Regions from separate parts of the Pseudomonas benzopyrenica genome, predicted to be linked through region 2. Evidence: predicted binding sites of a transcription regulator. Region 2 holds the regulator's gene; the other holds the start of a gene.
The links. The regulator FliA, encoded in region 2, starts transcription of late flagellar genes. The targets are predictions, from matches to a motif close to CTAAAGTTTNNNNNNNNNNNGCCGNTAA.

Region 1 (4,384 bases), 450 kb from region 2:
CTGGCGCTGTTCATCTGCGCCTTCTGGGCCTCGACCCAGCGCAACGAGCTCAAGAAGCCCTGGCTGCTGAAGTGGGCCCTGTTCAGCCTGCCGCTGCCCTGGATCGCCACCCAGACCGGCTGGTGGGTGGCCGAGCACGGTCGCCAGCCCTGGACCATCAGCGAGGTCCTGCCCACCCACCTGTCGGCCTCGACCCTGGCCCCGGCCGATCTGTGGGGCTCCATCGGCGCCCTGGTGACCTTCTACACCCTGCTGCTGATCGTGGAGATGTACCTGATGATCCGCTTCGCCCGCCTCGGCCCGAGCAGCCTGCACACCGGCCGCTACTTCCACGAACGGGCTGCCCAGGTCGGCGACGCCCTGCGCCAGGCCGCCACCGCCAAGCCCGTCGCACCGGCCAACGCCTAAGGAGACTGCCATGTTCGACTACGAAGTGCTCAAGCTCACCTGGTGGGTGCTGATCGGCGTCCTGCTGATCGGCTTCGCCCTCACCGACGGCTTCGACATGGGCGCCATGATCCTGATGCCCCTGATCGGCAAGACCGACAAGGAACGCCGCGCCGCCATTAACAGCATCGCGCCGCACTGGGACGGCAACCAGGTCTGGTTCATCACCGCCGGCGGCGCCCTCTTCGCCGCCTGGCCGATGGTCTATGCCACCGCCTTCTCCGGGCTCTATTGGGCACTGCTACTGGTGCTCTTCGCCCTGTTCCTGCGTCCGGTGGGCTTCGACTACCGCAGCAAGCTCGACAACACCCGCTGGCGCAATGCCTGGGACTGGGGCCTGTTCACCGGTAGCCTGGTGCCGGCCCTGGTATTCGGCGTGGCCTTCGGCAATCTCTTCCAGGGCGTACCCTTCCAGCTCGACGACACCCTGAGATCCACCTACAGCGGCAGCTTCTTCGCCCTGCTCAACCCCTTCGCCCTGCTCAGCGGCCTGGTCAGCCTGGCCATGCTCTGCGCCCATGGCGGCAGCTGGCTGATGCTGCGCACCCACCACGCCCTGGGCGAGCGCGCCCGCCGGGCCACCGGCCTGTGCGCCCTGCTCCATCTCGTCACCTTCGGCCTGGCCGGTGTCTGGCTGGCCTACGGCTTCGACGGCTACGTGCTGGTCAGCCAGGGCGATCCAGGCAGCGCCCTGAATCCGCTGCACAAGGTGGTGACCGCCGGCAATCCGGGCTGGCTGGCCAACTACCATACCCAGCCGCTGACCCTGCTCGCCCCGGTGCTGGCCGCGCTCGGCAGCGTCCTGGCGCTGCTCGGCAGCAGCTGGCGTCAGGCCGGCCTGGCCTTCACCGGCACCTCCCTGGCCATCGTTGGCACCCTCGCTACCGCCGGCTGCGCGCTGTTTCCCTTCGTGCTGCCGTCGAGCCTGGACCCAGCCTCGAGCCTGACCATCTGGGACGCCGTCTCCAGCCACAAGACGCTGGGCATCATGTTCGCCGCCGCGGCCATTTTCGTGCCGCTCATCCTGGCCTACACCCTGTGGAGCTACGTGCGCATGTGGGGCAAGGTCGACGACCGCTTCATCGACGCCAACCCCCACGGCCTCTACTGATCAGCCCCCCTCAAGGAGACATGCCATGTGGTACTTCACCTGGATCCTCGGTGTCCTGCTCGCCGCGAGCTTCGGCATCATCAACGCCCTCTGGCTGGAAAGCACCCGGGAGCTCGATGTCCATGACGATGCCGAGTGCTGACCCCCTGCCCCGCGTCCACCCACTGGGGCGGACGCTGTCCCTGCTGCTGGCGGCGCCCCTGGCGCTGCTGCTGTTGATCCACCCGGGGCTGATGCTCGACGCCAGCGGCCACTACAGCCATCCGTTGCTGATGGCGGTGATGCTCGGCGTCTCGGCTGGGCTGGTCCACGGCGTGGGCTTCATGCCGCGCCTGTGGCTGTGGCGCCTGGTGTTCGGGCCAGTGGTGGGCTGGCCGCTGCTGGTGTTGGGCTACGCCCTGCTCATCAGGGCACAGCTGGGCTGATTGAAGTCTGACGATAGCGTCCGGCATTCCCGGACGCAGCTCAGACCACCAGGTTTATCGCCTGGCAGTGCATCTCACCCCCACGCTCGCACCAAAAATAATCTGACGATAAAGGTTCGTCTGCAGGTGCCGACATATTCGGAATCGACTCGCCGGCTCCTCACCTTGTCGTCGGCGCACCCGCTGACCGCCTCGGAGACTTTCACGATGCTCAGGAACGCCCCCCTCAGTACCAAACTCCTGCTGATCCTGCTCCTGCCCCTGGCCGGCTTCCTGGTGATCTCGGGCCTCTACACCGCCGATCGCTACGAAACGCTCAAGAACATGGAGCACACCGTGACCGCCAGTGCCACGGCCGAGCGCGTCAGTGCCTTGGTCACCAGCCTGCAGCGCGAGCGCGGTGCCAGCGGCGTGTTCCTCGGCAGTGGTGGCAAGTCGATGCAGGACAAGCTCAAGACCTTCCGCGAAGATAGCGATAAGGCACAGAACAACCTACGTGCGTTGGCCACCGGTAACGACGCCGCCATCCAGACCGCCATGCGCGCCTTGGACACCCTGCGTGACCTGCGCGGCAAGGTCGATGGCCTGGCGCTCAACAGCACCCAGTCCGGCGCGGCCTACACCGACCTGATCAAGGCGCTGATCGGCTACACCCATGCCCTCGAAGCGGGTGTTGATGATCCTGAAATCCTGCGCGCCCTGGGCGCCCTCAATCTCTTCGTCGAGATGAAGGAACGCGCCGGCCGCGAGCGCGTACTGCTGGGCTTGGCCTTCAACCAGAATCGCTTCGACGCCGGTCTGCTGTCGCGCTTCGCCCGCAACCTGGGCGAATTCTCCGCCTACGCCGACGCCTTCCAGCGCAAGGCCACGCCTGAATTCATCCGCCAGCTCGACGACACCTTCAAGCAGCCCAGCGCCCTGGAAGTCACCCGCCTGCAACAGCTGGCCTTTACCGTGCCGCTGGGCGATGCCCTGGGCGTCAAGCCGGAGGACTGGTTCAACCTGGCCACCCAACGTATCGACCTGATGGGCCAGGTGGAAGCGGACCTGGGTGCCAGCGTCGGCGCCCAGGCCGAACAGGCCCGTGCGGGCGCCAGTCGCGATCTCTGGACCACCCTCGGCCTGGTGCTGCTGGTGCTGGTGGCCGTCTCGGCGCTGGCCTGGGTGATCATTCGCAACATCAAGCAGGCGGTCGAACAGGTCAACGGCACCCTCACCCGCCTGGCCACCCGGGACCTCACCGCCCGCTGCGCCTACCAGGGCAAGGACGAGTTCGGCACCATCACCGGCAACCTCAACCTGATGAGCCAGGAGCTCGGCCAGGTCATCCAGGAGATCGGCGCCGCCACCGTGCAGGTCGCCACCGCCGCCGAAGAGGCGTCGGCGGTCGCCATCCAGACCAGCCAGAACGTCGCCCAGCAGCGTCTGGGGACCGACCAGGTGGCTACCGCCATCGCCGAGATGAGCGCCACGGTCAAGGACGTCGCCCGCAGTACCACCGAGGCGGCCGAAGGCTCGCGTCAGGTCGAGGGCAACACCAGCCAGGGCCGCCGCGAATTGCAAGCCACCATCGGCCTGGTTCAGGGGCTGTCGGTGCAGGCCGAACGGACCTCGGAGATCATCGCCGAACTCAAGCAGGAGAGCGATGCCATCTCCTCGGTGCTGGACGTGATCCGCGGCATCGCCGAGCAGACCAACCTGCTGGCCCTCAACGCCGCCATCGAGGCCGCGCGCGCCGGCGAAGCCGGGCGTGGCTTCGCCGTGGTGGCCGACGAGGTACGCTCCCTGGCCCAGAAGACCCAGCAATCCACCGGCAGCATCCAGCAGATGATCAGCCACCTACAAAGCGGCTCCGACCGTGCCACCCAGGCCATGCAGGAGACCCTGAGCCAGGTGCAGACCGGCGCCAGCAACGTGGTCCGCGCCGGCGAGCTGCTCGGCGAGATCGCCGAGGGCGTGACCCTGATCAACGACCGCAACATCCAGGTGGCCTCGGCCGCCGAACAGCAGAGCCAGGTCGCCGAAGAGATCAGCCGCAACGTCAACGACATCAACGACCTGGTGATCCAGGTCAGCGCCGGCGCCGAACAGACCGCCGTCACCAGTCGCGAACTGGCCCGTCTGGCCGAACAGCAACAAGCGCTGGTCGGCCGTTTCCGGGTGGCCTGAAGCTGCCGGGGCTGCCAGCGAGCGGCAGGCCAGGACGCGCTCGCCAGAACGTGGCTCGCTGCAGTTTGGCGCTGCCGGATTTCAGCGTCCTGGCCGGAAATCCGCCGGATTCAAGGCGTAGCGGCGCAGCTTCACATAAAGCCCGGCGCGCGAGATCCCGAGCCGGGTCGCGGTTTGACGAAGGTTGCCGCGGGTCTGCTGCAAGGTGGCACGGATCAGGTCCCGCTGCCCC
Region 2 (4,384 bases):
CTCCGGCACCGGCCGCGCCCAACGCGGAGCTGCAGGCGGAGTTGCGCAAGACCCATGCGAAGATCGCCCAGGCCCATGCCGACCTCAGTATCCGTGCGCCGGGCGTCCCCTCGGCCGCGCCGAAGGACAAGCAGTTGCTCGGCGCCATCAGCGCCGCCGACAGCCGTCGCGAGCCGGTGATCGCGCCGCCGCGCGCCCCCCAGCCGGCCGCCGCCGCGCCTGCCGCCAGTGCCGCGCCGGAAGACCGGCGTGCCCTGGAAGCCATGCGCAGCGAGCTCAGCGGCCTGCGTGAACTGCTGGAAGTCCAGCTCGGCTCCATGGCCTGGACCCAGGTGCAGTCCACCCGTCCGCAGCAAGCTGGCCTCTGGCGTCGCCTGCAGCGCATGGGCCTGCCGGCCGATCTGGCCCGGCACCTGCTCGACAGCGTGGCCAAGATCCAGGATCCGCGCCATGCCTGGCGCATGCTGCTGGCCAACTTCGCCCAGCTGGCCAAGACCACCGACGCCAAGATCCTGGAGGAGGGCGGTGTCGTCGCCTTCGTCGGTCCGGCCGGCATGGGCAAGACCACCACCCTGGCCAAGCTCGCCGCCAATTACGTGCTCAAGTACGGCCCCCAGAGCCTGGCGCTGGTCAGCATGGACAGCTTCCGCATCGGTGCCCAGGAGCAGATCAAGACCCTGGGCCGCATCCTCGACGTACCGGTAACCCTGGTCGATCCGGGCCAGTCCCTGGCACAGGCCCTGGCCCCCCTGGCGCGCAAGCGCCTGGTGCTGATCGACACCGCGGGCATGCCCGCCAACGATCCGGCGCTCAAGGCGCAGCTCGAAGCCCTGGCCAACCGCCAGCTGAAGATTCGCAACTACCTGGTGCTGGGCGTCACCAGCCAGAGCCAGGTGCTCAAGGCGGCCTACCACAGCTATCGGCGCTGCGGCCTGAGCGGCTGCGTGCTGACCAAGCTGGACGAAGCCGCCAGCCTCGGCGAAGCCCTGGGCCTGGCCATCAGCCAGCGCCTGCCGGTGGCCTACATCGCCGACGGCCCGCGCATCCCGGACGACCTGCATCCGGCGCGCAGCCACCAGTTGGTAAGCCGCGCCGTGAGCCTGCAGGCACCCGAGGAGCCGAGCGAAGAAACCATGGCTGGCATGCTGGCCGGCCTGTATCAGAGCAATGCCCGCCGCGCCGGTTAGCGCAGACGAACGGTAGTGGTGCATCGCATGCCTGGGCACGCCAAATGCACTTGGTCTAAAGTGTGACGGATTTCAATCAAAGGTATCAGGCAATGGGTAGCATGCATCCCGTCCAAGTCATAGCGGTCACGGGCGGTAAAGGCGGTGTCGGCAAGACCAACGTGTCGGTCAACCTGGCCTTGGCCCTGGCCGATATCGGGCGGCGCGTCATGCTGCTCGACGCCGACCTGGGCCTTGCCAACATCGACGTTCTGCTCGGCCTGTCGCCCAAGCGCACCCTGGCCGACGTCATCTCCGGCGAGTGCGAGCTGCGCGACGTGCTGCTGCACGGCCCGGGCGGCATCCGCATCGTCCCGGCGGCCTCGGGCACCCAGGCGATGGTCAATCTGACGCCGGCCCAGCACGCGGGCCTGATCCAGGCCTTCAGCGACATTAGCGAGAACCTCGACGTGCTCATCGTCGATACCGCTGCCGGCATCGGCGATCAGGTGGTCAGCTTCGTTCGCGCCGCCCAGGAAGTCCTGGTGGTGGTGTGCGACGAACCCACCTCCATCACCGACGCCTACGCCCTGATCAAGCTGCTCAATCGCGACCATGGCGTCACCCGGTTCCGGGTTCTGGCGAACATGGCGCTGACGCCCCAGGAAGGTCGCAATCTCTTTGCTAAGCTGACCAAGGTGACCGACAGATTCCTGGATGTCGCCCTGCAATACGTGGGCGCCATTCCGTTCGATGAGGCGGTGCGCAAAGCCGTGCAGAAGCAGCGCCCCGTGTTTGAAGCCTTTCCGCGTGCCAAGGCCTCGCTGGCCTTTCGTGCGGTGGCCCAGAAAGTCGATGGCTGGCCGCTGCCTGCCAATCCGCGCGGCCATCTCGAGTTCTTTGTCGAGCGCCTTGTGCAACCAGCCATCGGTACCCACGCATGACAGCATCCAGCGGGCTTCGCATGTACAGCAAAACCTCGGAACGTACCCAGCAGGAGCAACTCATCAACCGCTATGCGCCGTTGGTGAAACGCATCGCCTACCACCTCCTGGCGCGTCTGCCGGCCAGCGTGCAGGTCGAAGACCTGATGCAGGCTGGCATGATTGGGCTGCTGGAGGCCTCACGCAAATATGACGCCGGCAAGGGCGCCAGCTTCGAGACCTACGCCGGCATCCGCATCCGCGGCGCCATGCTCGACGAGGTGCGCAAGGGTGACTGGGCGCCGCGCTCGGTGCATCGCAACACGCGCATGGTCACCGACGCCATTCGTGCAGTGGAAGCGCGGACGGGTCGCGACGCTAAAGATTCCGAGGTCGCGGCCGAACTTAAATTGAGTCTGGATGAGTACTACGGCATCCTTGGCGACACCATGGGGAGTCGCCTGTTCAGTTTCGACGACCTCATGGAGGGTGGTGAGCATGGGCTCGAGGAGAGCGGTTCGCATGAACTCGAACCCGGTCGCGGTCTGGAAGATCAGCGCTTCCGCAAGGCCCTGGCCGACGCCATCGCCAATCTTCCGGAGCGTGAACGTCTGGTGCTCTCGCTGTATTACGACGAGGAACTCAACCTCAAGGAAATCGGCGAGGTGCTGGGCGTGAGCGAGTCACGCGTCTGCCAGCTTCACAGTCAATGCGCGGCACGCCTGCGGGCGCGGCTGGCGGAATGGCGTTCGCGTTAACCGGCTGGTACTCAGGCTACTACGATTGCTTAGACGCGCCTCATGGCGTGTGTGCGGATTAGGACGGAGGTCGACTTGGACAAGAACATGAAAATCCTCATCGTGGACGATTTTTCCACGATGAGACGCATCATCAAGAATTTGCTGCGCGATCTGGGATTCACCAATACCGCCGAAGCAGACGACGGCAACACCGCACTGCCGATGTTGCAGAGCGGCAACTTCGATTTTCTCGTCACCGACTGGAACATGCCTGGCATGACCGGCATTGACCTGCTGCGTCAGGTCCGCGCCGACGCGCGGCTGAAAACCCTGCCGGTGCTGATGGTGACCGCCGAAGCCAAGCGCGAGCAGATCATCGAGGCCGCTCAGGCCGGCGTGAACGGCTATGTGGTCAAGCCTTTCACCGCCCAGGTGCTGAAAGAAAAGATCGACAAGATCTTCGAGCGGGTGAACGGCTGAAGAAAGCCGCGGGGACGTTATGGATCAGCTTGGCTCCAACAGCTTCAGCGACTTCGAGTCGAATCTCAAACAGCACGCCCAAGAGTTGGTGAAATGCCTGGAAAGCGGCGATTTCACCCAGGCCGTGCATGTCATCAACGAGCTCAATCAACTGCGTGACCGGGGGCTCTACCAGGAAGTCGGCAAGCTGACCCGCGAATTGCACAACGCCATCGTCAACTTCGAGATCGATCCGCGCGGCATGGCCGGCGAAGAGGTCTCCCAGATCAGCGATGCCACCGATCGTCTCTCCTACGTGGTGAAGATGACCGAGAACGCCGCCAACCGGACCATGGATCTGGTGGAGGAGAGTGCCCCGCTGGTAGGCAACTTCGGTGACGAAGCCCGTGCCGTGCATGCCGACTGGAAGAAGTTCATGCGCCGGGAAATGGGCGCGGACGAATTCCGCGAGTTGGCCAAGCGCGTCGATGCCTTCCTCAGCCACAGCGAGAGCAGCGCCGAACAACTGTCGTCCAAGCTCAACGACATCCTCCTGGCGCAGGATTACCAGGACCTCACCGGTCAGGTGATCAAACGCGTGGTCAACCTCGTCGGGCAGATCGAGAAAGACCTCGTCAAGCTGGTGATGATGGCCAGCCAGGTCGATCGCTATACCGGCTTCAGTCACGATCACACCGCGCTGATCGAACAGAATCGAAAAGAAAAGACGATGAAGGGTGAAGGTCCGCAGATTCATGCCGATAAGCGTGAAGACGTCGTGGCCGCTCAGGTCGACGTCGACGATCTTCTATCCAGTCTGGGCTTCTGACCCAGACCCTCTTGGGGAGTGCAGGAATGAGCTTCGACGCCGATGAAGAAATCCTCCAGGATTTCCTGGTAGAGGCCGGCGAGATTCTCGAACAGTTGTCCGAACAATTGGTCGAGCTGGAAAGCCGCCCGGATGACATGGATCTGCTGAACGCCATTTTCCGTGGCTTCCATACCGTAAAGGGCGGTGCCGGTTTCCTGCAGCTCCATACCCTGGTCGAGTGCTGCCATATCGCGGAAAACGTATTCGACATCCTGCGCAAGGGCG

Region 1: the regulator FliA is predicted to act here: its motif matches at 2,092-2,119, upstream of V6W80_RS13720 (methyl-accepting chemotaxis protein).

What each region holds. Positions count from the first base shown of each region.
Region 1 is NZ_CP145723.1:2,895,064-2,899,447, forward strand. Features, by position in the region: gene V6W80_RS13700 (cytochrome ubiquinol oxidase subunit I) at 1-408, shown strand, start outside; gene cydB (cytochrome d ubiquinol oxidase subunit II) at 419-1,558, shown strand; gene cydX (cytochrome bd-I oxidase subunit CydX) at 1,584-1,700, shown strand; gene V6W80_RS13715 (cyd operon YbgE family protein) at 1,687-1,983, shown strand; gene V6W80_RS13720 (methyl-accepting chemotaxis protein) at 2,191-4,152, shown strand; gene V6W80_RS13725 (sigma-54-dependent Fis family transcriptional regulator) at 4,234-4,384, opposite strand, start outside.
Region 2 is NZ_CP145723.1:3,340,068-3,344,451, reverse strand. Features, by position in the region: gene flhF (flagellar biosynthesis protein FlhF) at 1-1,187, shown strand, start outside; gene fleN (flagellar synthesis regulator FleN) at 1,280-2,110, shown strand; gene fliA (RNA polymerase sigma factor FliA) at 2,107-2,847, shown strand; gene V6W80_RS15800 (chemotaxis response regulator CheY) at 2,935-3,309, shown strand; gene V6W80_RS15795 (protein phosphatase CheZ) at 3,329-4,117, shown strand; gene V6W80_RS15790 (chemotaxis protein CheA) at 4,144-4,384, shown strand, end outside.